DNA from 3 places in the Alicyclobacillus sp. SO9 genome. Region 1 is predicted to be linked to each of the others. Evidence: riboswitches for the same ligand, from Rfam matches in the RefSeq annotation. Region 1 holds a riboswitch; each other region holds the start of a gene.

Evidence for each region. A riboswitch is a leader RNA that binds a small molecule or an ion and turns the genes downstream of it on or off. The one in region 1 is predicted to bind ZMP and ZTP.
Region 2: it holds a riboswitch for ZMP and ZTP, as region 1 does, so the genes downstream of both, GI364_RS17425 (bifunctional 5,10-methylenetetrahydrofolate dehydrogenase/5,10-methenyltetrahydrofolate cyclohydrolase) here and serA (phosphoglycerate dehydrogenase) in region 1, are expected to answer to the same signal.
Region 3: it holds a riboswitch for ZMP and ZTP, as region 1 does, so the genes downstream of both, GI364_RS14685 (bifunctional 5,10-methylenetetrahydrofolate dehydrogenase/5,10-methenyltetrahydrofolate cyclohydrolase) here and serA (phosphoglycerate dehydrogenase) in region 1, are expected to answer to the same signal.

Annotation. Positions count from the first base shown of each region.
Region 1 covers NZ_CP066339.1:2,179,659-2,189,670, forward strand. The annotation lists gene GI364_RS09795 (glutamate synthase-related protein) at 1-43, shown strand, start outside; gene argF (ornithine carbamoyltransferase) at 305-1,276, shown strand; gene GI364_RS09805 (argininosuccinate synthase) at 1,273-2,559, shown strand; gene argH (argininosuccinate lyase) at 2,556-3,953, shown strand; gene GI364_RS09815 (aspartate kinase) at 4,103-5,329, shown strand; ZMP/ZTP riboswitch at 5,431-5,517, shown strand; gene serA (phosphoglycerate dehydrogenase) at 5,629-7,212, shown strand; gene serC (3-phosphoserine/phosphohydroxythreonine transaminase) at 7,282-8,370, shown strand; gene GI364_RS09830 (HAD family hydrolase) at 8,389-9,510, shown strand; tRNA gene GI364_RS09835 (tRNA-Ser) at 9,662-9,755, shown strand; tRNA gene GI364_RS09840 (tRNA-Met) at 9,759-9,835, shown strand.
Region 2 covers NZ_CP066339.1:3,694,081-3,704,092, reverse strand. The annotation lists gene GI364_RS17435 (ATP-binding protein) at 395-1,906, shown strand; gene GI364_RS17430 (ATP-binding protein) at 1,964-3,292, shown strand; ZMP/ZTP riboswitch at 3,429-3,508, shown strand; gene GI364_RS17425 (bifunctional 5,10-methylenetetrahydrofolate dehydrogenase/5,10-methenyltetrahydrofolate cyclohydrolase) at 3,639-4,517, shown strand; gene GI364_RS17420 (MFS transporter) at 4,608-5,879, opposite strand; gene GI364_RS17415 (aromatic ring-hydroxylating oxygenase subunit alpha) at 6,156-7,490, shown strand; gene GI364_RS17410 (aromatic-ring-hydroxylating dioxygenase subunit beta) at 7,548-8,039, shown strand; gene GI364_RS17405 (aldehyde dehydrogenase family protein) at 8,197-9,654, shown strand; gene GI364_RS17400 (IclR family transcriptional regulator) at 9,789-10,012, opposite strand, start outside.
Region 3 covers NZ_CP066339.1:3,116,319-3,126,330, forward strand. The annotation lists gene GI364_RS14665 (glycine betaine ABC transporter substrate-binding protein) at 1-144, shown strand, start outside; gene GI364_RS14670 (NAD(P)/FAD-dependent oxidoreductase) at 341-1,237, opposite strand; gene GI364_RS14675 (dihydrofolate reductase) at 1,517-2,008, shown strand; gene GI364_RS14680 (MerR family transcriptional regulator) at 2,082-2,849, shown strand; gene GI364_RS14685 (bifunctional 5,10-methylenetetrahydrofolate dehydrogenase/5,10-methenyltetrahydrofolate cyclohydrolase) at 3,030-3,866, opposite strand; ZMP/ZTP riboswitch at 3,934-4,012, opposite strand; gene GI364_RS14690 (DUF1330 domain-containing protein) at 4,137-4,574, opposite strand; gene GI364_RS14695 (MFS transporter) at 4,991-6,322, opposite strand; gene GI364_RS14700 (hypothetical protein) at 6,412-7,770, opposite strand; gene GI364_RS14705 (hypothetical protein) at 7,882-8,199, opposite strand; gene GI364_RS14710 (hypothetical protein) at 8,799-9,596, opposite strand.

The sequences.
Region 1 (10,012 bases):
TCCTGGAGAAGACATTACGGACCAGACGATAGCCACAGAATAGGGTTCAATTTCGGACGGAAGATGGATACAGAGCCGCGGTGCTTGGCACCGCTGTTTTTTTTGCATAAATTCCGATTGCCACTTGATGATTATACATATTCATGTATAATAATTCATAAGTTCTTGATAAGCATTCATCAAGTTGAAGCGGGAGGCGACCTGCGTGTACGCATGGAAAGAGGAAGTCACACCAGTTGGTTTAGGTGAAGGGATTGAACCTCTGGGCCAAGGATACTTGTCAGTTCGACTGCAAACAGCGTTAATGGCGGCACATCGTTTGTGGCACGGACGTGATTTACTAGATTATTCAGATGCAACTGTTGAAGACGTGGAAGCCCTTTTGAAGTTATCTGTCTTGCTCAAAGAGGCACAGAAGAGCGGTTTTCCACATGCGTTGCTCAAGGGGCAAACCCTCGGTATGATTTTTGAGAAGGCATCGACTCGAACGAGAATGTCATTTGAAGTCGGCATGTTGCAATTAGGCGGGCACGCTTTGTTCCTCTCAAGCAGCGCTACGCAAATAGGCAGAGGTGAGCCTCTTTCGGATACAGCTCAAGTGATGTCACGCTATGTAGACGCATTGATGGTTCGTACTTTCGCTCATACGGATTTGGAGTTGCTAGCGAACTCTGCAAGCGTTCCTGTTATTAATGGTCTTACAAATGAGCATCATCCGTGTCAGGTGTTGGCCGACATTCTGACTCTGCTTGAATACAAGGGCACTCTTAAAGGATTGACAGTTGCATTTGTCGGGGACGGCAACAACATGGCGCATTCGTGGCTGCAACTTGCTCCTAAATTTGGTATCAACATCAGGGTTGCAGCGCCGCCAGGGTATTTACCAGACAATGACATTGTGGAGTTTGCCAAAAAAGATGCCGTAAGTCAACGGGCTCAAATTCTTGTTACCACTGATGCCGTACGCGCAGTCAAAGGGGCTGACGTTGTCTACACTGATGTCTGGACCAGCATGGGGGATGAGGAGGAAGCAGAGTTTCGTCAGCATATCTTTGCAAATTATCAGGTTAACGAAGAACTTGTTTCACATGCACACCCAGACTACTTGTTTATGCACTGCCTGCCCGCTCATCGCGGAGAAGAGGTAACAGCTGGTGTGATTGACGGAGAACATTCTGTGATTTTTGATGAAGCCGAAAATCGGCTCCACGTGCAAAAAGCAGTGCTTGCAGCAACTATGAGCAAAACGCAGGTTTTTGGGGAGGAATCAGAGTGAGTAAAGAAAAATTGGTGTTGGCATACTCCGGCGGTTTGGATACATCCGTAGCAATAGCTTGGTTGAAGGAAAACTTCGGTTATGACGTAATTGCGATGTGTGTGGATGTAGGTGAAGGCTTAGACTTGGACTTTGTGCAGCAAAAAGCTTTGGAAGTAGGCGCAGTGAAATCCTACCGTATCGACGCAGTGGAGCGGTACGCATCTGAGTTTGTGGCACCTGCGCTGAAAGCAAACGCCTTATATGAAGGAAAGTATCCATTAGCTTCGGCATTGTCCCGTCCGTTGATTTCACAACTACTCGTCGAAGTAGCAGCTAAAGAGGGGGCCACAGCTGTAGCTCATGGCTGTACGGGCAAAGGGAATGACCAGGTTCGGTTTGAAGTCTCTGTGAAAGCACTCAATCCGGATTTGGAAGTTGTCGCACCCGTGCGTCAGTGGAGTTGGACGCGTGATGAAGAGATTGCTTACGCCAAGGAACACGACATTCCAATTGCCGCGACCAAGGAGAATCCATACAGCATTGACGCAAATTTATGGGGGCGCGCGATTGAGTGCGGAGTATTGGAAGACCCATGGGCCGAAGCGCCAACAGACGCATGGCTTTGGACCACGGAAGCAAAGGACGCTCCTGATGAACCGGAGTACATTGAAGTATCCTTTGACGAAGGCGTACCGGTGGCGCTCAATGGTGAGGTCCTTCAACTCGGTGAGCTGATTTCGAAGCTAAACAAGATTGCCGGCAAACACGGCGTCGGTCGCATTGACTGTGTTGAGAACCGCTTGGTCGGAATTAAATCTCGTGAGGTGTATGAATCACCGGCAGGCGTAGTGTTAGTGCAGGCCCACAACGAACTGGAGTCGTTGACATTGACCCGGGAAGTAGCTCAATACAAAGCCACTGTAGAGTTGGAGTACAACAAACTCATTTACAACGGACTTTGGTTCTCACCATTAAAGGAAGCTTTTGACGCATTTGTAGACACGACTCAGAAAAACGTGACGGGAGACGTCCGTGTGAAGCTCTACAAAGGGCAAGCACAAACTGTCGGTCGTAAATCACCGTACTCACTCTACCGCCACGATTTGGCCACGTACTCTGCAGGAGACACCTTTGACCATCAGGCTGCTGTGGGCTTTATCAGCTTGTGGGGCATGCCGACAACGGTTTACGCAGGACTTCAGAACCAGTTGGGTGCTAAATCAGACCAGACACTGCCCGGTGTAAGTGTATCTGTCGCAGAGAAAGAATCGGTGGGGTCTGTAGAGGGGCCCAATGCATGAAATTATGGGGAGGACGATTTTCGCAAGATACGAATGAGTTGGTAGAACAGTACACAGCTTCTATCGCCTTTGATAAGCGACTTGCAGAAGTCGACATCCGCGGCAGCATCGCGCATGCCAAGATGCTGGGAACTACGGGTATCATTGCGGAAGTTGATGCGAATCTTCTGGTGACAGGCCTCAATGAGATACGACACGACGTAGAAGCTGACAAAATTGAATGGCGCGTTGAAGACGAAGATATTCATATGAATGTGGAACGCTTGCTTCACGAGCGCATAGGTCCAGTTGCTGGGAAACTGCACACGGGGAGAAGCCGTAATGACCAAGTAGCCTTAGATATGCATTTGTTTGTGAAAGAATCGATACAGGAGCTGCAGGCGGCAGTGAGCCGCCTGCAGCAGGTGTTGCTGGAGCAGTCGGAAAGACATCTCGACGTTGTCATTCCGGGCTACACTCATCTGCAACGGGCTCAGCCGATTTTATTCAGTCACCACCTCCTGGCTTACTTTTGGATGTTACAGAGAGATTTTGACCGACTAGAGGACGTTCATCGGCGAACAGATATGTCCCCTTTGGGTGCCGGAGCATTGGCTGGAACCACGTTTGCTGTTGACAGGCAGTATACAGCAAAGCTCCTTGGTTTTGCCGGCCTGTATGAGAACTCTCTGGATGCAGTTTCGGACAGGGATTATTTGATTGAGTTTCTCAACACGGCAAGCATTCTCATGATGCACCTGTCTCGAATGTCGGAGGAATTGATACTGTGGGTGAGCGAGGAATTTGGATTCATCGAGTTGTCCGATGCTTACTGCACCGGGTCAAGTATGATGCCGCAGAAGAAGAATCCCGATGTTCCCGAAGTGATACGCGGTAAGACTGGCCGTGTATACGGACATTTGATGGCCCTGCTCACGACGCTGAAGGGTCTGCCGCTGGCGTATAACAAGGATATGCAGGAAGATAAGGAAGGCGTTTTTGATACACTGGACACGTTACTTCCAGCACTGGAACTGGTGCGTGGAATGATGAACTCATTCACAGTGCAGACACACCGTCTGAAAAAGGTTTTTGGACAGGATTTTTCCAATGCAACGGACGTCGCTGACTATCTGGTCCAAAAACAAATGCCTTTTCGTGAAGCTCATGCCGTCGTAGGCCAACTCGTGATGCAAGCCATTGAAAAGGGGACAAACCTTGCAGGACTCTCATTGGCTGATTACAAGGCGTGCTCTCCGCTGTTTGATAAGGATGTGTTTGCGGCAATAGAAGTTCGCCGCGTCGTGGATGCGCGACAAAGCCGTGGAGGAACGGGGACCAGTGCTGTGATACAGCAAATCGAATACGCAAAAGACACACTGCGGTCACAACGAAGCAAATCAATTGGAATTTAGGCATATTGTTGCGTTACCGCAATAAAGTAGGTACACTAGACTACCATAGAACCCCGTGATTAGACCTCGGCAGTCAGAATGCGAAGAACCTATTCTGACCGGTGAGGTTCTTCATTAACTTGAAGAAGTAACAGATAGGAGTGGAGAGGTTGCGGATTGTACAGAAGTACGGCGGGACTTCGGTGGGGAGCTTGGAGCGAATTGAAGCTGTAGCTGACAGAGTTGCGAAAACAGTACAGGCCGGCAATGAATGTGCTGTTGTGGTCTCTGCCATGGGTAAAACCACGGACCAGTTAGTAGAGCTGGCGAAAGGACTTACGAACAAACCGGATGCCAGGGAACTGGACGCGTTGCTGTCAACTGGAGAGCAGGTCTCAGCAGCGCTTTTGTCAATGGCGCTACACAAGCGCAATATTACTGCCAAGTCCTACACTGGCTGGCAGGCTGGTATCGAAACAGAGGCCATACATGGGACAGCGCGGATGACAAATGTTCGTACGGAATTCCTGGAACAGGCTTTGAAGGACGGAATCGTTCCGGTTGTAACGGGCTTTCAAGGTATTGCCGGAGACTCAGTGACGACGCTTGGCCGCGGGGGCTCGGACACTACCGCAGTGGTGATTGCGGCTGCACTTGATGCAGATGTGTGTGAGATCTATACAGATGTTACGGGGGTCTTCACAACGGATCCGCGAACCGTACCTAACGCTCGGAAAATCAAGTCTCTACAGCATGAGGAAATGTTGGAACTCGCGACATTGGGTGCTCAGGTTTTGCATCCGCGCGCAGTAGAAAATGCGAAGAAGTTCTCAGTACGTCTAGTGGTTAAATCTAGTTTTTCTGAAGAAGAGGGGACAGAAATCGTGGCTGATTTGGAGGGTCTTGAACTGCAAAAACCTGTAACGGGTATTGCAACTGAGAAGAGTGTCGCGCGAATCGCCGTGGTCGGTGTACCGGTCAATCGGCACGGTCTTGCCAAGATGTTTTCAAAGCTTGCTGAAGAAAGAGTAAACGTAGACGTTATCGTTCAGAGTGTTGTTAAGGAACGTGTTGTCGATGTTTCGTTTACCGTTCAGGAGCAAGATGTCGATGAGGCGCTAGCGGTCGTCGAAGGTCTGAGAACCGAACTGGGCTTTGAAGATGTCATTAAAGAGTCAGGTTTAGCGAAAATTTCCATTGTCGGAGCCGGCATGATTAGTAATCCTGGGGTTGCGGGCGAAATGTTCGAAATTTTAGCAAGTGCGGACGTGACAATCAAGATGGTCAGCACTTCAGAAATCAAAGTGTCCTGTATTATCCCCGCTTCGCAACTGGCAACGGCCGTTTCATCTGTCCACAGTGCTTTCTTGGAGGGAGTACTGTCCGGAAGCAAGTAAAAACGGAGAACTACTCAAAAATGAGTCTTAGTTTTAGATTGTTCGAAATATTTCATTGACATTCGTTCAATCCTTCTATAAATTCAAGGAAACAAAAGAGACAGTGTTCGCATGACTGGCGGATTTTTAAGGGGATTACCTTGTGGGAGTGCGAATGAATGAAATTGCCGACCGCCTGGGCGCTGCTCGTATGAGGAGTGTGCCCTGCGGTTTTTATTTTCGGCATGTCTCTCCAAGCAGCGACAGTCACGGCGGGAGAGGCGCAAGACAGAGACTATAAGGAGTTGGGAGAGAGGCGTATGAAGGTCTTCGTAGCAGATGATATTTCCTCCTTGGGGCTTGACCGATTGAAGCAGTATCAAGAGATTGAGATTGAAAAAAGGACAGGTCTGAAAGAAGACGAACTCATTGCTGCCGTTTCCGATGCAGAAGCTTTGCTTGTTCGGTCACAGACAAAAGTGACACGAAAGGTCATCCAAGCTTGTGGGCAGCTGAAAGTGATTGGCCGGGCTGGCGTTGGAGTGGACAACATTGATGTTGATGCGGCTACAGAACACGGCATCGTTGTAATTAATGCTCCTGACGGTAATACAATTTCTGCTGCAGAACACACCTTTGCAATGCTGATTTCACTGTCGCGGCATATTCCGCAGGCGCGTCAGACGATGCAGGAGGGAAAGTGGGACCGTAAGACTTTTGTCGGTGTTGAGCTGTCAGGAAAGACGCTTGCCGTTGTCGGAATGGGGCGTATTGGAACTGAAGTGGCCAAGCGTGCTAAAGCATTTGGAATGCGTCTTGTTGCCTACGATCCATTTTTGACAGAAGACCGTGCCAAGACACTTGGTGTCACATTAAAGTCGCTTGAAGATGCGGTCGCAGAAGCCGATTTTGTGACTGTTCATACACCTTTGACAAAAGATACGAAACATATTATTGATGAGAAAATGTTCGGAAAAATGAAAACCGGAGTCCGAATCGTGAACTGTGCCCGCGGCGGTATCATTGACGAAGTTGCCCTTTGCGAGGCACTGACAAGCGGCAAGGTTGCAGGTGCTGCTTTCGATGTTTTTGAAGAGGAACCCGTGACGGCAGACCATCCTCTGCTGCAATTTCCTCAAGTCATCACAACGCCCCACTTGGGGGCATCGACGGTAGAGGCGCAGGTCAATGTGGCTGTCTCTGTCGCAGAAGAAGTTGGGCATGTGCTGGTTGGAAAGCCGTTTAAGAACGCTGTAAACATACCTTCTCTAAGCGAAGAGCAGAAACAGTATTTACAGCCGCATCTAAATTTGGGTGAGCGCCTCGGGAAATTTGTAGGTCAATTGGCGTCTGGGGCTATGTCTGAAGTAGAAATGGTGTTTTGCGGTGAACTTGATGACAGTGATTTACCCTTTGTGTCGAGAAGTGTCTTGAAAGGGCTCTTGGGCTACAGATACGGTGACGAAGTCAACTTCATCAATGCTCCGACTTTGGCTAAGCAGGCAGGTATGACTATACGACAGGTCCGTGAATCGCAGCACAAGGTATTTACCCATCTTCTCAGTCTGTCGGTTCGGGTCAACGGAGAATTACACAAGGTAGCGGGTACGCTGTACAACGGTCTTGGTCCGCGTATTGTTGAAATTGAGGGCTATCCAATCGACGCAAGTACAGAAGGAAAGATGATTTTCACAAAACACCATGACAGACCCGGGATGATTGGGCATCTTGGCAGCATGTTGGGCAAGGAACAGATTAATATTGCTGCGATGCAGGTGGGTCGTAAGGAAACGGGTGGAGAGGCAGTCATGCTTCTGACAGTGGATAAGCTGGTACCTGAATCGGTAGTGCATGAGTTGTCGCAGCTGCCTGGCATTCATGAAGTACAGACCATTGTACTCTAGCGTGGACATACCGTTTTCGCTTGAAACGACCATTTTAGATTGAAGCGACCATTTTGAGGAGGTTGTAGTTTGTCACATCCAGCGCGAGTAGACAATTTTGGTGCAGGTCCTGCAGTACTCCCGGAATCCGTGCTGTTAGAAGTGCAGGAAGAACTGCTAAACTATCGGCAATCTGGGATGTCAGTCATGGAGATGAGCCACCGGGGCAAGGCGTACGAGGAAATACAGGAAGAGGCCGAGGCGCGACTGCGAAGACTGCTGCAGGTGTCTGACGAATATGAAGTTTTATTTTTGCAAGGCGGTGCCAGTCTGCAGTTCGCCATGCTTCCGTTAAATTTCCGCGGGGAGGGGTCAGAAGCTGCCTATGTTCTGAGCGGATCGTGGGCGAACAAAGCAATGCAGGAAGCAGAGACAACGGGAAGGGTGCGTATTGCAGGAAGTTCCAAGGAGCAGGGTTTCCGGTCTATACCGACACAGTGGAACACGAAAGAGTCGGACGCCTATGTGCATATCACCACTAACAACACCATCTACGGAACCCAGTGGAGACAATTGCCTGAAAAACAGTCAGTTCCATTGGTGGCTGACATGTCAAGCGATATGCTGTCTCGTCCCTTTGCCATGACAAACTTTGACATGGTGTATGGCGGAGCACAAAAGAACCTTGGTCCCGCTGGCGTGACCTTGGTTTTGCTAAGAAGGGAATGGGTACAGCAGGCCGTGATGGAAGAAGTTCCAAAAGTCATGCGTTATGCGACCCATATTTCCGGTAAATCACGGTACAATACGCCGCCGGTGTTTTCCGTTTATGTCCTCGGAAAAGTTTTGAAATGGCTGGAGAGTATGGGGGGATTGCGGGGCATTGAGCAACTGAACGAAGACAAAGCTGGTACCCTGTATACCGCCATTGATAAGAGTGAGGGTTTTTACAGAGGGTATGCACAGGCAAGCAGCCGCTCTCGAATGAATGTCACGTTTAACCTTGCATCAGACGAACTAGAGCAGAAATTTTTGCGCGAAGCGGCGGAGTCTGGTTTTGTGGGACTGTCTGGGCACCGGTCTGTCGGCGGTTGTCGTGCCTCCATTTACAATGCCCTCTCTTTGGAGGCATGTAGTCGCCTGGCCGAATTTATGCAGACTTTTCGGAAGAACAATTGAAAGTGTGGAGTGCAATCTGTGTATAAGACGATTCTGTTTGATGTAGACGGTGTGTTATTGAGTGAGGAGAGGTACTTTGATGCATCTGCCCTGACAATCTATGAATTGTTGAGCAGCTCTCGGTTTCTTGGCGTTTCCATAAGCTATCTTCCTGAATACAGGGATAACTTTAGTGACGAACAGATTCATCAGATACGATGGAGTGTTTTTGTTCAAGATACGGTTTTAAACGCAATGAAGAGCCTAGGCATCAATGCCAATTGGGATATGGTATATCTTCAATTTTTGGTGCAGTTTCTAAAATACGCAGAAGCGGTCAGCGCTGGTCCAGAGTTTTCAAAATTCGCAGCAGTTGAATCTTGGACCGAAAAATCTCTGCGGGAATTTGGCGGTATGCTGAAAGGATTGGATATTCAGACGGATTTTTCTGACTTTTCCAAGCTGTTTGAGGCATGTCGAACAAAACAGGATTTGTGGCTTGTTTTGGAACAGCGGTATCAATTGGTGTTTGGGACAAACCCGAAAATTGAGGCAGTGTTAAGAAGCTTGTGGGAGGTAGGACAGCAAACTTTTCAAGAATGGTATCTTGGGAAAAGCTATCTGCCGTCGCAGCCTGGTAACAAAACTGGTTTTGTCTTGAACGAGGTACCGGTCGTAAATCCGAAGGAAGTGAGCAAACTCTTTGCAGAGTGCGTTCGGCGCGGAGTTCGTATTGGGGTTGCCACCGGACGGCCGGAAGTGGAAACGAAAGTTCCGTTTGAAAGCTATGCCTGGGATGAATACTTTGATGAGGGATGCATTACTACTGCGTCCGACGTGCTTGAAGCGGAGACGAGCTACCCATCTTATCGCCCTTTGTCTAAGCCTCATCCGTTCTGCTACTTGCGAAGTTACATGGAGAGCCCTGACACCATTGCAGTTCTTCAAGAGGAGTTACCTCTTGAACATACGGTAGGGGACACGATTCTCATCGTTGGAGACTCCATGGCCGATTTGTTGGCTGCAAAGAGTCTGGGATGTGATTTTGCAGCAGTACTTACAGGACTTTCAGGTAAAGCAGCTCGACCTGAGTTTGAAACAGCAGGAGCCACATACATCTGGTCGGATGTGACGGATTTATGGTCGTTACTGAAAAAATAGTTATGGGAAACGCTGGTAAGGGGAGGTATTTGCCCAGCGTGTTGTTGGGGAATAACGGCAAATTTCTTCTTGTCTAAAATTCTAGAAAAACATCTTGCGGGGAGATATGGTTTCATGCTAAGATAACAATCGTCGCTTGACCAATCGACATGGAGAGATGTCCGAGTTGGCCGAAGGAGCACGATTGGAAATCGTGTAGGCGGTTTAAACCCGTCTCGAGGGTTCGAATCCCTCTCTCTCCGCCATGTGGCGGCGTAGCTCAGTTGGTTAGAGCACACGGTTCATACCCGTGGCGTCGGTGGTTCGAATCCACTCGCCGCTACCAAAGAGCACATATGAATCATCGAACTTGGTTGATTACAAGCAGAGTACGAGTTCTGTTGCCGCTTCGCAATGGAACTCGTATTGTTTATTCACTTGATGTGACAAGGGTCTTACGATGATGTAGTGACGGTGAATTCCGTTTCGATTTTTCCGTGGAGGGTTCAAATCCGTTTCAACG
Region 2 (10,012 bases), 1.5 Mb from region 1:
CTGTCAACTGGATTCCCACCACGATATGCCTTGCAGCCCCCGTTGTGATACATCTTCTGTCGGTGTACTCTAGTATACGGGTGTTGTAGTACAGGTTGTGACTGAGTATGGCACGAGGAGTATAAACAACACAAAAATAATTAAGAACACCACGGCCCACCTCGTATAGCCTCCAAATGCTCCGTACATAGCGATATCCCCCTCTCGGTTTCATGGTTCACGATACGTGTGAGAAGGAGTCATTGTAACGGCGGGTGTCTTGAAAAACCTTGTCCCGAGTGTGAAATTTCTACCGCCAGTTTCGCATTTATTCTGATGAGCTGCATGACGAAGAGGATATCGAGTTATTTTTGTAGAAGGATTTACGAAAATTCAGATGAAAAGGGTGTTGTTTGTGGGAACTGCATCAATGAACTGCGGAACCGACGCATACGGTAACGCTCTGACAACCCCACTTGAAACACAAGAGGGCAAGCTACAGGCTAAATACGACAGCTTATTAAAGGGGCACCCCGACGGCATCTTCGAAATCACAGTTACGGGCCGGATTACTTCTGCCAATCCCGCATGTGAGCGGATAACAGGGCATTCTTCTGATTCGTTGAAAACCATGGATTTAACGGATGTATTTAATAGGATGGAGTGGCACCGGCATCCTTCTGCAAATATGTATGCGGACGATTGTGTGTATGGAGAAGGGCTCATAACCCATAGTAGCGGCCATTCAGTTTATGTTCAACTGAAGCGTGTTCCAATTGAATTGGACAACCGTGTGATTGGTTCGCATGTGATTGCACGAGATACAACAGATGAGCAACTGACAAAGCATGAATTGGAGTATACGAAAGAGCAGATTAAAACGATTTTTGACACGCTTGATGTAGCGCTCTGGGCACAGATATGGCCGTCTAAAACCGTTATTCAAGTATCGCCTGGCAGCGAGAAAATTTGGGGAATCCCTGTTGAAAGAATTTTACGGGATCCGTCAAGTTGCTATGAAAATATCCACCCGGATGATGTTGAGTCTGTGCGAGAACAAATGAATCGGGTTCATGATGGAATCCAGTTTATCGATGATTATCGTGTCATTCATCCCAACGGAGAGGTTCGCTGGATACATGACAGGGTCATTCCGATTCGGGGTAGTGACGGAGACCTCAAGCGGCTTATTGGCTTGGCTGTGGACATTACAGAACAAAAACGAGCAGAAGAGGAGCGTATCAGGACTCGTGGCATGCTGGAACGCTCGGAAAAGCTTCATGTCCTCGGACAATTAGCTGCGGGTATCGCGCACGAAATCAGAAATCCGTTGACTTCTCTCATGGGGTTTGTCCAACTCATCCAATCTGGCCGAGCAGGCATGGACGACTATTTTGACATCATGGCGTCCGAGCTCCAACGAATGAATACAATTGTGGGTGAATTTCTTGTCCTGTCGAAACCGCATTCAGAGAGTATGCGAATTCACGACCTCAAACATATCATTGAGACAACATTGGCGTTTCTAAAAGGCGAAGCAATTATGAACAACACGGTAATCCAGACGAACTTTTCTATACTTCCTCCCATTGTCTGTGATGAAAGCCAAATGAAGCAAGTGTTCATCAACATTATTCGAAATGCGCTGGATGCTATGCCAACTGGCGGGACGATTACAGTTCAAACGGAGCAAACAGGTTCGAATGAAGTGACTGTTTGTGTTGCGGACGAAGGATGTGGCATCCCGGAAGACAGTATCGCCATGATTGGCGAGCCTTTTTTCACCACGAAGGAAGATGGGACTGGTCTGGGCATGATGGTGACACAGCAGATTGTACGCAGCCACGGCGGAAGAATCGAAATTCGAAGCCGTGTTGATAAAGGAACCACAGTTTCAATTGTTTTACCCGTATCCTCAAGCAGTTGACCACGGTGTCTGTGATTACGTGTTCTGATATCAACAGTAAATAACGTTGTTTGGAGCGTGGTAGAATTGCCCGTTGATAATCTGTTGCTGAATGTGTTTATTATATTCTTGTGCATATTTGGGTTGTTTGCATCGAGACATGTGTTTCATGAAAAATATGTGCGTTGGATATTGCTATTACTGCCCAGTACAGCAGTAGTTCTATGTATGACCTTTCCCTTCACTTTGTTTCCCGGTCAACTCTACGACCTCAGACTTGTTGTAATTCTTCTTAGCATTTTGTATGGAGGAATTGGTCCCGGTTTGGCCGTGACGACCACATCTTTTGTGTATCGGTATGTTATTGGAGGAAGCGGATTTCTACAAATGCTCCTCACTTTTACACCCATCCTGGTCTTGGCCTTTTACATAAATCCGCGCTTTGTCCGGTACTCCAAGGCAAAAAAAGTTGTAGTGGCCGCCCTGCTCAATGCTGCTCCTGTGGTACTGAACATAATGGTTGTGATTCTCAGGTATCCAATTGAACCCAAGCACCTGTGGTTCCTGTGCGAATGGGGAATTGTCGAAGTCGCAACGACTGTCATGGTCGTTTTTTTGATTGATACCGTACGCAGCAACGTTGAGATGAGACATCACTTGCAAGAACTTGAGAAAGTGCAACTGGTCAACTCGTTGACGGCTTCTATAGCCCACGAGATAAGAAATCCACTGACTGTGTCCCGTGGTTTTTTGCAGCTTCTCCAGGAAAACAATTCTGAGCAGACAAGGAGAGACTATTTGAACATCGTTCTAGGCGAACTGGACAAAGCTTCCTCTGTCATTGACGAATACCTTTCCTTGTCTCATCCACAACTAAACAACATGGAACGGGTGAACGTATCGCAATTGATTCAGCAGTCGCTTGCATCGATCACCCCATACGCTACACTTCACAATGTCAGTGTGATTCAAAATTTGGAGACGGATGTTTACATGTCTATCGACGGAGAGAGATTTTCAAAGTGCGTACTGAACATCATGAAGAATGGAATAGAGGCAATGCCAAAGGGAGGGACGCTGTCAGTGCAAATACGCCGACGCCGAAGAGCAGTTGGTATCACCGTCAGCGATACCGGAATCGGCATGACATCCGAACAGATTCAACGGCTGGGTAAGCCTTTCTATTCGACAAAACACAAGGGGACAGGACTAGGACTCATGACATCATACAGGTTCATTCAACTCATGAAGGGCCAAATTCAGGTTACCAGTAAGGTCAACGCAGGGACGACCTTTTCGGTTTCCCTTCCTGTCTCCGACACACAGCCTTCGGTCGTTGAAAGTGCCGCCGAACTTGAGAATGCTACACATCCCACGGCAGACCTCGCAAGCGAAAACTGGAACTAGCAGGAATCGGGAAATGCCCACGCCTTGTTGACGAAGTCCGCTTCAGTTGTTATAGTGATTCCGTAATTCAGTCCGTTGCAGAATACAGTTTGGACGCGGTATTGAAATTTTGTGCAGTTGCTTATCACTTGAATATCATCGATTGTATGACTGGCGGATACGTGGATAACCACGAGGAAGTACAATCGTTAACAGCCGACCGCCTGGGTGACCAAAATGGACAACCTGGGCGGTCTTTTCTGTGCTAGCAACTTTCTCATATTTGCGCTGCCTCTGACCTAGCGTCAGCCACGACAGCGTTTCACAGACGGCCCTCCGGGAAGTAGCACATGGGGAGTGGAGAGTTGTGACGATTGAAATGTATGGCAAGCAAGTCGCTGAGGAAATTAGGGCTTCTATTAAATTGAAAGTGGAGGCCTATGTGCAGAGCGGCATCCGGCCAAGAATTGTAACAGTTCTTGTTGAAGGGGATGCAGCGTGTGCGTACTACGCAAAATCCAAAGGGAAGACTGCTGCGAAACTGGGGATTGAATACGAGATTCTTCACTTTGGCCGGGACGCGTCAACTGGGACCATAATAGAGAAGATTCAGCAGTTAAACCATGACAGTTCTGTACACGGAATCATGGTTGAACTGCCCTTGCCGGCGCACATCGACACGTCGCGTGTGACACAAGCTATTTCACCTTATAAGGATGTTGACGGCCTAACGAAAATCAATCGATTTGCGAATATGACAGGTGACAAGGGTCTTTATCCAGCTACTCCTGTGGCTGCAGTGAAGCTGCTCAATCACTTTGGCTATTCGGTGTCAGGAAAACATGTGGCACTTGTCGGCTTTGGTGAAACAGTTGGGCAGCCGTTGTTTCACCTGCTGGTGCGGAATAATGCAACCGTTACAGTCTGTCATGCTGGAACCAAGGATGTCTCTCTGCATACAAAGGCGGCTGACATTATTTTCGTAGCCGTCGGAAAGGCAGGTCTCATTACACCTGACATGGTTCATTCCCAACACGTCATTATTGACGCCGGTATAAACGAGAGCGAGGGAAACATTGTTGGAGATGTGGATACTGAGGTGGCAGATAAGGTGAGGGCACTTTCGCCTACACCCGGAGGGGTTGGCACAGTGACGACGATGCAGTTATTTCACAATCTAACGGCCGCTATGGATTGGCAAGACGAAGAAGGAATGTTATATCAAAATGCGGCCGATTTGGCCTAAGCGAATTTTATCACGAAGTCTGGCATTCTACGGGAAGTACAAGATACAGCCATGGGGAATCGTACATTTGCACGATTCCCCATGTTACTGTCATACAGTGGGCAGGGATGAACTGTCCATCTGTCTCTTAGTCTCGAGACGACGGAGCTTCATGGGTGAGGTTTCTTTTAATCCAAAGGAAGCCAAAAAGACCACAAACGAGCCTGCGGCAGCCATCCACAATGGTGCAACAGGACTAAAGTGATCGGCCAAAATACCTGCAACAGTGGGAACGGTAGTACCTCCGAACAGCTCGCCCACAAACACGATGATGGACATCGAAGTTGCGACAAATTCTCTGGGTACAGATTCCGACGGGATAATTGCCATGAATATGGGTGCATAGCCCTGTGCCAGGGCGAGGAAGAACATGACGGCTATTAATGGACCGACAGATAGATGAAATTCAGCCGGGATGATAGGAGCGAAGATAGCAACGGCTCCGAAGATAGTCATGATGGGTTTGCGCCCGAATCTATCGGACAGTGACGGAAGAACAAGTCCCCAGATAAAGCTTCCCAGTCCCATTGCACTCATAATCAGGGAAACATAGGACGGGCTGATCTTATCGATTTTTACCAAGAAGGTTGGCGCAAATGTAGTGAATGCAAACAGCCAACTCATGAATCCAATTGACATGACCATGCCGAGCCAGATGTTTCGATGCTGAAATGCTTTTTTGTAATCGGAAAGTTTAGGTTTGGTGTGAATGTGTTCGGATACTTCTTTGCTCATTTTGGGTTCTCTCATGAATTTCATCAGAATCAGAGCGACAACAATTCCGGGAATAGCGAGGATATAAAAAGAGTAGCGCCAAGTCATAGACTGCGCAATGGCAACGACGACCAAAGGTGCAACGACAGCGCCGAGTAATGCTGTTGAACTTTGCACCAGTCCCATATTGAAGCCCCGCCGTTTCGTGGACGAGTCGGCGATAACAGCGGCCTGCGCTAATGTGACAACAGGTCCCTCGGCAGCGCCCATTAGCCCCCGTGCCAGCATCAAAGCGGTGAAGGTAGCTGCCAACCCGGTTGAAAAAGATGCCAGGGAGAAGATGAGAACAATAACAACGAGAAATGCCTTCTTTTTGCTCAATAAGTCTGAGGCGCTGGAAAATATCCAACTCGATACAGCCCAACAGATTGACAGAATCGAGACGGACAGACCAATTTGCGTGTCATTCAACTTTAGAGCGGGGGCCAGAAAAGGAAACAGATAGGTAATGCTCAAACGATCCATCATGACAAAGCCGTACGTGAAGAACATCGTAATGACAATAAAATTCTCATACCTACGCCAACTTGGTTTGGTGTAGTCAGACATAAATACGCCTCCTACTGTGCAAATTTTTAGATAATTTAATGTAAACGGTATCATTGCTGGTATAAGGGTACTATGGCTTTGTCCCTCTATGCGGAACAGCCTGCATTTTTCAACTGAATTATTTTGTTGTGTGTGTTCCAGATACCGGAACAAAGCAGTAGTCGAGCAACTGCGATGGTGCTAGTCTTGATGACAAATTGGTTTAATTATTGGAATTATCAAATTTATGAAAGCGCTTTTAAGCGTGGATTTTGCGGGAATGGGAGGTTAAAGCCATTGGTCAAACGCGTACTCGACCAAGAAGTATTGCGTGAAGTTAAAGAGAAAATTCAAAGAGGTGTTTTACCACAGTGGGCCTTTGCAAATGAAGATATCTATGAAAGGGAACTAGCACATATTTATGCGAAGACTTGGAACTTCATTGGACATGAATCAGAGATTGAGAATCCGGGAGATTATATAACCCGATGGATTGTGCACGATCCCGTTCTTTTACTACGCGACAGTGAAGGCCGCATCCAAGCATACCTGAACTCCTGTTCACATCGCGGTACGCAGCTTTGCAGTGCGGATTTTGGGAGCAACAAGACATTTACGTGTCCGTACCACGGCTGGACCTTTAACCTCAGTGGAGAACTGATTGGCATTGTCGCTGGAAATCAGGTCTATGGCGAGGAATTAGACCGGAGTGAGTGGTCCCTTCGTAAGATTCCAAGAGTGGACAGTTACCAGGGGATGATTTTTGCTTCTTTGAATCCCGACGTGGAACCCTTAGAGGACTTTTTGGGCGAGATGCGCTGGTATTTCGATATTATGTTGGGTCGCAGTGACAATGGATTGGAAGTGAGGGGAGTACCTCATCGTTGGCGGGTTGCGACCAATTGGAAAATAAGTTCAGACAATTTTGGCGGTGACCCGTATCATACTGCCATGACCCATCGGTCTACGGTGGAACTTGGAATCAGCCCCAAGGACCCTTTGTTTGCCAGCTACGGACACCAGATAGTTTTGAAGAACGGACACGGTGTCAACATGATTACGACGAAGGATGGAACCACGCAAAACCCGTACCAGGGTTTACCAGAAGAAATGTGGCCCATGTTTGCGCGGAATCTGAACGAAGACCAACTGGATATTTTCTATAGAACTGTCGTTATTGTTGGCAGTTGCTTTCCAAATCTGTCTTTTGTCAGCCCTATGCATGGTACGGGAGGTCCGGATGAACCGCTCACCAGCTTTGTGAATTTTCGAGTCTGGCGCCCCCTGGGACCAGATGAAATTGAGGTGTGGTCCTGGTGCTTGGTGGACAAAGATGCACCAGAAGTGTTTAAGGAGGCGTCCTACAAGAGCTACATTGGCTCATTCGGACCAGCTGGAACATTGGAGCAGGATGATACGGAAATTTGGACACGAGTGGTGGATGCCAGCAAAGGATTTATGGCTCAGGATAAGGATGTGCACTACAACAACGTGTTGAACTACTTGATGGGACTGGACAGGGTGACTCCGGATAAGGACTGGCCCGGGCCGGGTACAGCCTATCCCACATGCTATTTGGATGCAATTTCGAGATCGTTCTATGAACACTGGGTCGACTTATTAATAGACTGACTGGGCAACAATTACGGCATGAAATGACTGAAAAGAGAACTTATAAGGAGGATGGCCATGAGTGGTATACGGGAAGATGTAGCGGAGTTTTTCTACCGTGAAGCTGCCCTTCTGGATAATCGACGGTTGGATGAATGGCTCGAATTGTTAGATGACAACCTCGTGTATCGAATGCCGTTACGGGTGACCCTCGACAAGGCTTCTGGAGAGGACATTGTTGAGAGTATGACTTTTCTCGATGAGACGAAGGGGAGTATAAGGACGCGTGTCAATCGGTTGAATACAACATCGGCTTGGGCAGAAGACCCGCCGTCGAGGACCAGGCACATGATAACGAATGTACTTATTGAAGAGGAACGGGAGAAGGAGGTGGTGGCGGTCAGTTACTTTCTGCTCCTCCGCAGTCGGAGAGATAAAACAGCCGAGCAGTTGTTTGGTACGAGGCGGGATGTCCTTGTAAAGCGCGGCAATGGATGGAGAATCAAAGAGAGAACGGTTTATCCGGATGAATCTGTGCTTCATTTACCCAATTTAACTACTTTCATCTAGTTCAAGCCGGCGCAGACCGAGCAAGCGTCTCAGTGCGTCTCGGCAGAATACTGACAAATAGATACAAAATGAAATATGGATTCAGAATAATCCGCTTTTGAATCAGTTGGAGTGTACCGCAGCGGAGACTTGAATGAATAGAATCGGAGGGGTTGTCATGTTAGATTTTAAGTCACTTGGCAAGCAGTATATTGGAGGAGAATGGAGAGACGGGAGCAGCGACACGACTTATGCAGACAAAAATCCGTTTGACGAGTCAACCGTGGCAGAAATCCGATTGGCGTCAGTCGCTGACATTGACGAGGCATATCAATCTGCAAAGAAGGCGCAAGTTGAATGGGCAAGGATAAATGCCTTTGAGAAGCGCGATGTACTGGAGCGGGCAGCACAGGTGTTAGACTCCTACACAGAGGATATTGCCCGCTTGATGGCTGAGGAAATTGGAGGTACCTTTCTCAAGGCAATGGTGGAAGTATCCCTAGTGAAAAATTTCATTCGCGAGGCTGCCTCGTATCCGCTTCGAATGGAAGGGAGAATTATTCCGGCTACCATTCCAGGAAAGGAAAATCGTCTATTCCAACTGCCGGCCGGGGTAGTCGGCGTCATCAGCCCGTTTAATTTCCCTATGGTGTTGTCAGCGCGGGCTGTAGCACCGGCACTTGGTGCAGGGAACGGTGTTGTGCTCAAACCTCATGAAGCTGCGGGTGTGACTGGAGGCCTCATTCTTGCGAAAGTCTTTGAAGAGGCGGGACTTCCGAAGGGCCTCTTTAACGTGGTGATTGCCGATATCAAGGAGATTGGAGATGCGTTTGTCGAGCATCCCATTCCGAGTGTCATTTCATTTACGGGATCGACCCCGGTGGGCCGCCATATTGGTGAAGTGGCTTCACGGAATCTGAAACGAGTCGGACTTGAACTCGGCGGCAACAGCGCATTAATTGTCCTTGATGACGCAGACGTGGAGTTGGCTGTCAATGCAACGGCATTTAGCCGGTTTACGCACCAGGGTCAAATCTGTATGTGTACCAACCGAGCGATTGTACACAGGGACGTATATCCTCGATTCCTTGACTTGTTGGTTGCCAAGGCGTCGTCTCTCAAATCCGGTGACCCGCGCGAACAGGACACACTCATTGGCCCGTTGATTAACCACAACCAAGTAGAGAAATTGATGAGTTTTGTAGAGGAAAGTGTAAAGCAAGGTGCAAAAATCGCTTATCAAGGTGAGGTTAAAGGAAATGTGGTAGAGCCAATTGTCCTGTCAGACGTGACAGAGACAATGTCCTGTGCACAGGTTGAAATGTTTGGTCCTGTCATAGCCGTTATGCCGGTGGAATCAGAAGAAGAGGCAATCCGGGTTGCAAACAACAGTGACTACGGACTCAGCGGTGCTGTCTTTACACGCAATTTGGAAAGAGGTGTCGAAGTCGCGAAGCAAATTGAAACCGGTATGATTCATGTGAATGACGGAACAGTGAACGATGAGCCGCTTGTGGCTTTTGGCGGTGAGAAAGGCTCTGGAGTCGGGCGCTACAACGGCCCCTGGGCTTTGGAGGAATTCACGACGACAAAATGGATTTCGGTACAGTACGAACCGAGGCAGTATCCGTTTTAAAACTCTTGATGAAGAGATGAAAAGGCCTGTACCGTTGTGCTTCAAATGCATGGCGGTACAGGAACCGTTTTGACCGAAATTTGAATGGGTCGACCCATCTGAGTTTGTATGCTGGAGAATAAACTGAGCGGTTCTCATAGACGCCGCTCATAGTATCCTAGACGTGTAGAAATCTCCTTCCCGACGCGAATTAGCTGTTTTGACAACTCATCCATTTTACGGGGGGTAAAACGTTGTTCCGGCCCAACTACGGTGACGGCTCCAATGACATTCCGGGTATAATCCCTTACAGGCACAGCAATTGATGCCACACCATCCCGCAACTCACTGTGGCTGATGGCGTACCCTGCCTCTCGAA
Region 3 (10,012 bases), 940 kb from region 1:
GCGAAGTGGCTGAAGAACTTTAAGATTACGCAGAAGCAACTGGGAACTTTGGAGGAAGACATCAACAATTCGAAATCCAAAAATGCGGCTGTGAAAAAGTGGGTTAGCAACAACCAGTCTCTGGTAAAAAGCTGGATGAGCTAATCTGACAACCTTACTCATTTCCGAATCATCTTCGCGACGCAAGATGTCGTTGGACCAGTACCGGCCCAACGACATCTTTTTCACTAGGGCCATATTTGTCTTGCTCTCATGTCGAGAAAAGATAGTCCAATGTTGATGGGTTGCCTTTCCCCTCTTGATACACGCATGGTCGCTCATGCAAATATGTGAGATGGTATTACATTGACACGGCGATTTGCTTTGCAACCACCATTCCTTGACCACCGCAAGCAGCGATGCTGGAGAACTGCGAAGAAATCATGGCGTCTCCTATAGCAAACACCCCTCTGTATTTTGTCTCATAAACTTGGTTTGTCTCAATTCGTCCTTCCGTGTCGAGCGGCAACTTGTCATGTAAAAAGGATGTGGTGGGCTGAAGACCAATCGTTATCACAATTGCATCCGCCTTCAGCAGTGTCTCTTTTCCGTCCATTTCCACTTTCAAACCTTCTACTTTCTGAGAGCCAACAATTCTTGTCGGTGTACAGTTAAATAAGTACTCACACCCAGGTACTGTTCGCAGCAAATCCGTCATGCCCCGTCTGGCAGTCAAATTGTCTCCCCTATGTACCAAAGTCACGTGTGCACCGCCTTTGAGGAACTGGTATGCGTTTTCGACAGCTCTGTCCCCACCACCAACGACAATCACCGGTTTACCTTTCATCTGAGAGGCATGGACTGAACTGCGGTAGGTTTCACCTCTTGCATACATTTCTTGCTCTCCAGGAATTCCAAGCTTACGCGGCCTGCCGCCTGTTGCAATCACAATGTTTCTCCCAGACACCTGGTGACCGTTCACGACAATCGTGCGTTGAACGGGATCTAAATCGGAAACATGACTATTCAGTACGATCTCCACACCCATGCTGTCTAACCGATGGACAATTTTGTCACGCAACTCGGGACCTGAGCAATCTACGCCCGGATAATCCTCAATTTCTCCTTTGATGAGATTCAATTGACCCCCTGGAATCGCATCTTGTTCATACACCTGCACACTAAGTCCCAGACGACGGGCCCATACGGCAGTTGCCATACCAGCTGGTCCTGAACCGATAACCAGGATGTCCTTCAACAGAGTTCCTCCTTCACTTTTGCAAATCGCAACGCAAGATGACGCTGCGGGAATTTTATTCAATATTCATGTAAACTGCTATGGTTATTATACATGACTTGAACGCGGCTCCTTACCACGGCTTGTACCACCGACACGGCGCGGTGTTATCATCAAGCAAACACGACGGAAATGACGATTTGCAGAAACACAGGGCATATAAGTTTCCTGATATAATGTTCTGACACAAAAGACACCAAATTGATACATCTTAGCAGAATCCCCTTTTGGAGGTTGCGCATGATATCAATTCTTCTGGCAAAATCACGAAACGGGGTCATTGGCAAGAATAACGGCATGCCCTGGCATATTCCAGAGGACCTTCGGTACTTTAAGAAGCTCACGACTGGAAAGAACATCGTAATGGGGAGACGCACGTATACAGCCATTGGCCGTGCTCTACCGCATCGCATCAACTACGTCGTCACTCGTGACACATCATTTACAGCCCAAAATGTTCATGTCCTGCATCATATAGACGCTATCACCCGCATTCCGGGTGACGTTGTCATCATTGGAGGCGGCTCTATTATCGAGCAAACCATCCATCTGGCGCAGGTTCTGTATATAACCGAGATTGACGCCGTTATAGAAGGAAATACCACTGTCGAAATCGACCTGTCAGACTGGGTACTTACGTCAAGTACTCCTGGAAACCAAGACAAGAGAAGTCCGTTTGAATACAGTTTTAATGTCTACGTTCGCAAACCCACAAATGCTGTTTCGAACTGAAACTATCACATGCAATGGGTCTTGACTTTAACGTTGCGTAAAGGTTTACAGTTACCCTGTGAGGAGGTGAACGATGGAATACACAATCCAGAAGTTCGCAAATATAGCCGGAATCAGTACCCGTACGCTTCGGTACTACGATGAGATTGGACTCTTGAGCCCGGCGAGAACCAGTTCATCAGGGTACCGAATTTACGGCCAATGGGAAGTCGACCAACTTCAGCAAATTCTGTTTTACAGGGAACTGGGTGTAAATCTTGAAGTCATCCGCAAAATCATAACAGACCCGACGTTTGACAGAATTCAAGCACTGCAGAAACATCTTAAGCGACTCCTTGACAGGCGAGAACAATTGGATTTATTGATAGCCAATGCGGAACAAACAATTGCATTGGCAGAAGGGAGACGAACCACCATGAGTGACAGAGAAAAGTTTGAGGGCTTCAAAGAGCGGATGATTGATGAAAACGAGACAGCCTATGGGAAAGAAATCCGCAATAAATACGGCGATGACTCCGTTCATAAATCAAACAAGAGGCTTCAGAAAATGACTGAGAAAGAGTATGAGGATTGGACCCACCTCGGGAATGAGGTGAAAGTCACTCTGGCAAAGGCATTCCAGACTGGGAATCCAGCCAGTGACATTGCACAGAAAGCGGCAGCACTTCATAAACGATGGTTAGCATTTACCTGGGATAAGTACACGAGTGAGGCTCATGCGGAACTTGCTCAAATGTATGTCGATGATGAACGATTTAAGGCGTTTTACGATACTGAGCACCCAGGGACAGCCGAGTTTCTCCGGGATGCCATTCACATTTATACAGGATTTAGGGTGTGATTTTCGCTTACAGTCGCATCTGGCCTTAAGAGCAGAACTCCAATAAAGTGCTGGTTCTGCTCTTCTCTTTTTGAACTTCGCTCGTTAGTTTCAGCCAATTAGTTATGGCTTGAAGAGACGCATGCTTGTTACCAAGGGTCATGCCCACGACTCAGCGTCGGACCGTTTTGTGGTGCTTAATTAGCGCAAAGTCTGTTCAGCAGCTACAACTGTATTCCTGAGAAGATTTGCAATTGTAACTGGACCGACACCACCTGGAACGGGTGTTATCGCGCTAACGACGTCTAGACATGCAGCATAATCAACGTCCCCTGTGTTTTCACTGTATCCCGCGTCAATGATGACAGCTCCAGGTTTGACCCACGAACCTTGCACAAACTTATTCTTTCCGACCGCCGCTACCAGAATGTCGGCTTGTCGCACTATTTCATCGATGTGTTGAGTGTGTGAATGACAAGTAATGACGGTCGCATCTCTATTTAGCAACAACATGGATACCGGCTTTCCCAATATTGGACTTCGACCAAGCACCACTGCCCGCTTTCGTTTAATGGGAATTTCGTAATAGTCTAAGATATTCATGACCGCTTCAGGGGTACAACTATGGTAGCTGCTTAGCCCGAAGGACATGCGTCCGAAACCCCAACTTGTCACACCGTCAACATCCTTCTCCGGCACAATGGCCTCAAATGCGGCTCGTTCTTCTATATGTCGAGGAACTGGATGCTGCAGTAAGATGCCATGAACTCCTGGGTCGATATTCAAGTTCTTAATAACGTCAATGAGCGCAGCTGTATCAGTGGTTTCAGGCAAGTGAATCTGTCTTGACTCTAATTGATTTCGCTCACACGCCCGTGCCTTCATGCGGACGTAGGTCGTTGACGCCGGATCATTGCCAACCAGTATCGTGGCAAGACATGGCTTAGTACCCTTTAAAAAGAGTTTCTTGACTCTTTCAGACAAGGTGGCTTCCATCTCTTGAACGACAGGCTTCCCTCTCAATAAAGTTGGCTCCATGAACTTTTTCCTCCTATCACATAGGTTAGTACGACTGAATATTAAAGGGGTAAGAACTCTTGGTCCTTACCCCTGCCCAGGCGAGCGGCACTATTACTTGTGGCTCCCCCGTAGTTAATCTACGTTCGCCAGTAACCACAAATCCATTCTTTTCACATACAGAGTATCATCTTTCTACAGGTCTCCGTCAATATCGCAGGTCTTTATGACGTACACTTCGTCAGCGTACCAGTATCTATTTCAAAAGACAATGACGCTGCTCTCCTCATATTACATTGGTTTTGCAAGCTCTACCATAGGTAGGAGGCGTGAATCCTCTATTGCCGCAGTCCGATGCCCGATACCGGCTAAGTAGTCTTGATGGGTTGAAAAAGCAAGAAACGATTGCGCGCTGCTCTGGCGTATCAGCATGACAAGGTCCCATCTTTCGTCTTCCGGACCGATAAGAAACTCTCCACCCTTACCCAGAAACATGACGTCACCGCCGCTTTTTCGCAGAAATGGCAGTGTGTGCTCAATGTAGCGGTTGAACGCTTCGGCACCAGTGATTGGAACCTCCGATGCAAGTTCAGGATGGGCTGAGTAATCGGCAAATTCGCGAAAACGCAGCAGATTCAGCATGATGACGCTACCATCAATGCCACGTTGCATGAATCTCATGCCAGCGCGTTGAGATGGTTCGATGTAGCGACCATGTTCAAAGTCCATCGTAGTGTCTCCTTTCAGAAAACATTCTCTATTTGGGTTGACAGAGAACTTATCAATAAGTCTCGGTAGTATTATACCCGGATAAAATATAAAGTCAATATTACCCGGATATAATACCTACATTATTGATTATGCAGAGATCAATAAAAAAACTGAATTGCGTAGAGACGAGGCTATTGACAGCCACTCAAGGATGTTCCTGGCCCCTGCAATCAAAGTGCCAACCTGTGTGTCAAGATTCTGAACAAGCCTACGTTCTTGATGCGGCCCAATTAAAAACAATCTACCTGGAGTGCTGCGGGAATCTGTCAAGGCAGCTTGTCCGCAATTACCGAGTCGCTGCCCTGTTTAGACATTTGAAGGTGAATTACTGTGTTCGAGCATTGGCGGACATGTGTCGCACGGCACTTTGATACCTACACGTCATCGTCGTGAGTCCTTTCATGACCGCTCGTGGGCCGCGTCCAAGATAAAACAAAAACTATAGTAGCGGAGAGCAATACACCGCACGCCTGTAAATCCTGTCGTGGTGTAGAACTAGAACCAATTGCAGCAATCAAAGCGGTGGCACCTATTCCCGAGAATTGACCTACAATATCCAGCGTGGAAGACACCCTTCCAATTACTCCAGGGGACGAGTGCTGCATGGCCATTGTCGACAGCCCAATAGATGCCATGCCATCGCCGAACCCAGCTAATAGACATATCCACAATGCATACCAGAAATCGCCTATCACAGAGTAAGAAAAGAGCGCCATTGTGCGAACAAGTAAACCGCCAATGACCAAGTAAGCGGAGTTCAGCTTCCCAGCACGAGGAACAATCAACAGTCCTGCCAACAAGTCGCCTAGTCCGGAAGCAGCCCATAGATACCCCACCGCTTCGCCGGGTACACCGAGATAGGTCCCTACATAGAACACGTCGACCGTAAACCAAATGAACCCTACAAGTGTCAATATAGCGGTAACGACTGCTACAACTACAAGTCGACGACTCTCCAACAAGTAATGAAATGCCACCATGACGTCTGCCTTTATGGAAGTCTCACTCGAAGGCAGAGTCAACTTTTTACAAACTGCCAATCCGTCCGTCCCCTGACGAATGTCGAGGAGAAGTAGCGTTGAAAGGATGAACGTTCCGGAGTCTGTAATCACCGTCGGAATGGGACCCATGCTAAGAATCAGCGTTCCACCTAAGGCAGGCCCTAGTGCCAGAGAAACGCTGGAGGCAACGTGTAGTACGCCTTGGGCTTTCTGGATGTCCTTGTCCCGGATTGTTTTCCGCACAAGAACGGATTGTGCAGGAATAAAGAGCCGGGTTCCAAAACTTAGCAGGAAACTAACAATGTACGCAAGATAAGCAGTGCCGGCCCCGTGAAATTCGAGGAGCAACAGAACTGCAAATGCTCTAAACAAGTCCGTCAGTACCATTATAATCTTCGGATTAAATCGCTCAGCAATCACGCCCGAAAGTGGACCAACTAAGATTGCAGGAAGTAACTCTGCCGCTGCAACACCCGCGACCTGACTGGATGATTTCGTTACTAACCCGACCCATACCGGCAGCGTAACCTCCAAAAGTGCATCTCCAAACTGTGAAACACCCTGAGCCAACCACAAATTCAAAAATTGGCGACTTAATCTATAATGCTTCGATATGCCATCCTTATCCCCCTTTGTTCTGAAAATTAGAGAAGGAAAAGGGGGACTTCTGGACACACCAAAGCGCCGTCGAAAATATCTTTCCACGGAACCACTATGTTTAGCTAATGTGGAGGAACTGCGTTAGAAAAACGGTTGCATGCTTTGTCACTCCTTATAGTCACATCAGCACGTATTTACATTGATTTCATTGGCTTCCACAACGACAAAATGGCTTTTCCTGCAGGACGCTCGGTTGCGGCGGTTTCTGCAATCACTCTTGCACCGCCAGACAGGTGTCTCCAGGATTGTTGTCCCAACTGAGAGTATTCTGTCTCTTGAAGCAATCCCCAAATCATTTTTACATTGTGAATCGCATCGAACGGCCCGGATGTTGTTAGCGCCACCTCCATCAGAGTTCGAGCTAATTCCCTAGGACTCCCGCCACTAAGCAGGTAGTTCCCAGCTGCCTGCGCGGACAGCTGACCGCCGTCATCGTTTGACACAATATTTTTGAGTTCGGTAAGTGTAACTCTAGTGCCACTGACGTGTAATGGTTCTCTCCAATTCTGCCGACTTACCTTTTGTCTACGGCTGCGTTGACTTGACAATGCTAGGTGTCCTGCCAATGTCCGAAGATCAGAAGGTACGTCTTTCCCACGCATTAAATCAAGTGTACAGTGAACGCCAGTTACGGCATGGGCATCGAACTGTGACCTCCTCAACATCTCCGATGATGAAAGGGCTATCGCCTCATACAGTGTACGACCTTTGATTCCTTGACGTATCAACTCATCGATGAGATCGGGTTCCTCTCCATACGGAACCTCAATTAATCGTTGTACGACGTCCGTGACTTCGTGCTCTGATACCATCCCTTCTTCCGGCCATGTCAACATTCTTTCTTTAATTCTGTTGAACAGCGTCGTATCCGGACGAGATGCAAGATACTGTACAGCCGGACGAAATATAGGCTCTGCATATGCCCACCCGCTTAAATCATCTAAAAATTGAATGGCACGATGCACAATTAACAGCCGATGCTCATTTTCTGGGTATTGGCGGAGCGCAACTTGGGTCAGAAGCCATCTCAGGTCTGAGTTCTGGTGTCGCAATAAGCCAACCAGTCTGTGTTCGGACAACAATACTGTGTTTCCACTCTCAATGTCGTGTAAGAAAGCCTGTTGAGACTCTTCTTCTGTAGTCTCAGTGACAGGTTCCATTTCCATCAAAAGATAGGGGCCGTACCTCGGGTCCGCCAGAAGATCCGTTACGTATACGGCCGTCTGCAGTAGAGCTAAATCCTGAAAATCACTGCTCAACAGAGAAGACGCACGAAGCAAAGGTCCGCCGTTGAAGGTTCCGTGGCCAATGAGAGGCCCATGGTGGTCGACGTATCGTGCCGATGCTAAAGCGAGTAACAGATAGATGTCAGCGTTGGAAAGTCCTTCAGAACGAGACTTGTCTATCCAATTCATAGTCTTGTCTCGTGTCAAGGATTCAATTTCACGTGTTCGTACCTCCATAGAAGGCTGCCACGAAAACTCATTGCGCACGTCCATCACCCCTAATGTAGACTTGTCTTGAGGATCGTAACACGCCGTCGTCTGGAATATCTATACAACGTTGGTCTTAAGACCATGGGATAGCAAGGCAAAACAAGAAGATTAACTGAATAATGGAGTCATTCGTTTGATCCACAAATACCGATTTCGTCCAAACGTTATAAACCAGATTACAGCGAGCACCTTAAAACCGTTTAATCCTCCACACTTAAAATCCAAGACTTCATCATTTTTAACCTCAAATTCCAGTTCATTACTTCTGCACCAATCAATTTCCAGATGGATTTTGTGATACCCAGCATTGAGCGAATACTCAAAAGTATCTCCGGGTCCTACAGAGCCAATCTCCGTTCCATCTAAAACCACATGATAGTTTCTGAGATTATCCGAGAGGCTGACTGCTCGCTTGATCCTAATCATCCTATATCCCTTCCATTTATCAATATGCAACTACTACTCGTTGTTTCATTGGCTCTGTTGTGACAGAGTCCGCCAAAAGTCTAGCGAGGTTGGTGGAACGGTACTGAATGAATAGTCGACCACTGTATTAATTGAGTTCTCAATTCCCTGTGCTCCGTTCCCCAGAGCCTGATGCGTAGAGGCTTTAGTGGGAACTTAAAGTAAACTCCCAGGTTTATCCGTGTGCCTATTGGCATTGAAATGGACTCTATGGATTCGACTGCATAGGAAATTCTCCCAACCAAGATTGCAGTATCAGTGAGAGTTAGAAAACACGGAAAGAGCCGATTCCACAGCCACGAACCAACAACCCAGCCCATCACGGACCATAACAAGGCAACGATAGCAGTCAGCCACCAAGGACGTCTATGAAATAGACTGCTAAATATAAACTCACCTACCACAATTCCTAAAAATGAAAACCAGTAGTTCTGTCGTGTAACTCGAAACTTCACCACATCACCCGCTCACCGAATTCTCACATATCTAGTAAATTTCTATACTTATTCTAAGTTTATTTCCAGTTCAATGTAACCTCAATCGTACTGAACATTGTAACGTTAAAAACAGCAACTTTGGCCACGACTTATACATTTGTCTGCCAAGCTGCGGATTTCCTCAGCTAATCTCTGGTTAACCGGATATACACTGGCTACATAATCCAAAATATGAAGTGCTGACTCGGGTACACGGTTATACCCAAGCACCATCTTCCCTACTACTTGTGAAAAATTGGGGAACCTCACTTCCAGCCTTCTCTCATTTACGAACGGATCCGGAAAGTATTTGTTCTCCTTCTCGAGCAAATGGAGAACGGAAATGATGCTGTCCACCGCATAACCCTGAATAAACCGAGTGGCAGACATTTTCTCTCCCCTTGCATATCGAGTAAGTCCGACATAAAGATTGGTCAAAGCTTCATTTAGAGGATGATCCAGAGAATCTATTCGTACCTTTTGCTCCTGTCTGAGGTTTGCACCGACGTCTGTATTCTTATACAAGGGGTCTTTCCAGACAACTCTGCCATGTACATGTGGAATGTTCCTGAGATCTCGTTCCTCAAACACAGCGTACTCTCCGTAAATTCCGTCGTTAAACATGATTTTGGACCCATCCGCCGTATTCTGAAACGAATAGACAAGAGGACGAACCTGTTCCAGCCAATCCAAATTCTCTATATATCTGCGCTTGTATCCTGGCGCCACAATGACGAAAAAATCCAGATCTGAATAGTCATCCAGACGGTCAGTCTCAACGCCCACAGAACCCAGTCCCAAAAGCAGGAGTGCTCCATTCATCTTCGCCAAGGATTCTCCTATTTCGTCCAGCCGTTTCAACAGTTGATCTTTTTTATTCATAGTAATAACCCCTCCCACTATAAATTAATGTTTTCTCCTATTTACTCTCTTATTCTCACGATTACGTACCTTGACAATTTGAGAGAGATTACCAGAATGCTAGATGTGCCAATTTTCAAACGGGTAGTCCGTAGCAGGAACAGAGATTGGTGCTATTTTACCAATACATGGAACATAATTATGTTCGCACATTTGGATGTCCACACGTTCCCTTGCGGTTTACCCTCCCATGTCACACTGGGTCTATGCCCTCACATTCCTTCGTACTACCTCTCAAGGGGTGGATGCCGTTTCTTGCTCCTTTACTGGGTCGTTGCCCTTATGGTGTAGATACTACGGCTTATCCGTGCTTCTGTTTGTCTTGGCGATTCATCGTGTACAAGCGAGTAAATCGAACTGACGAGTTTGAATCAAAT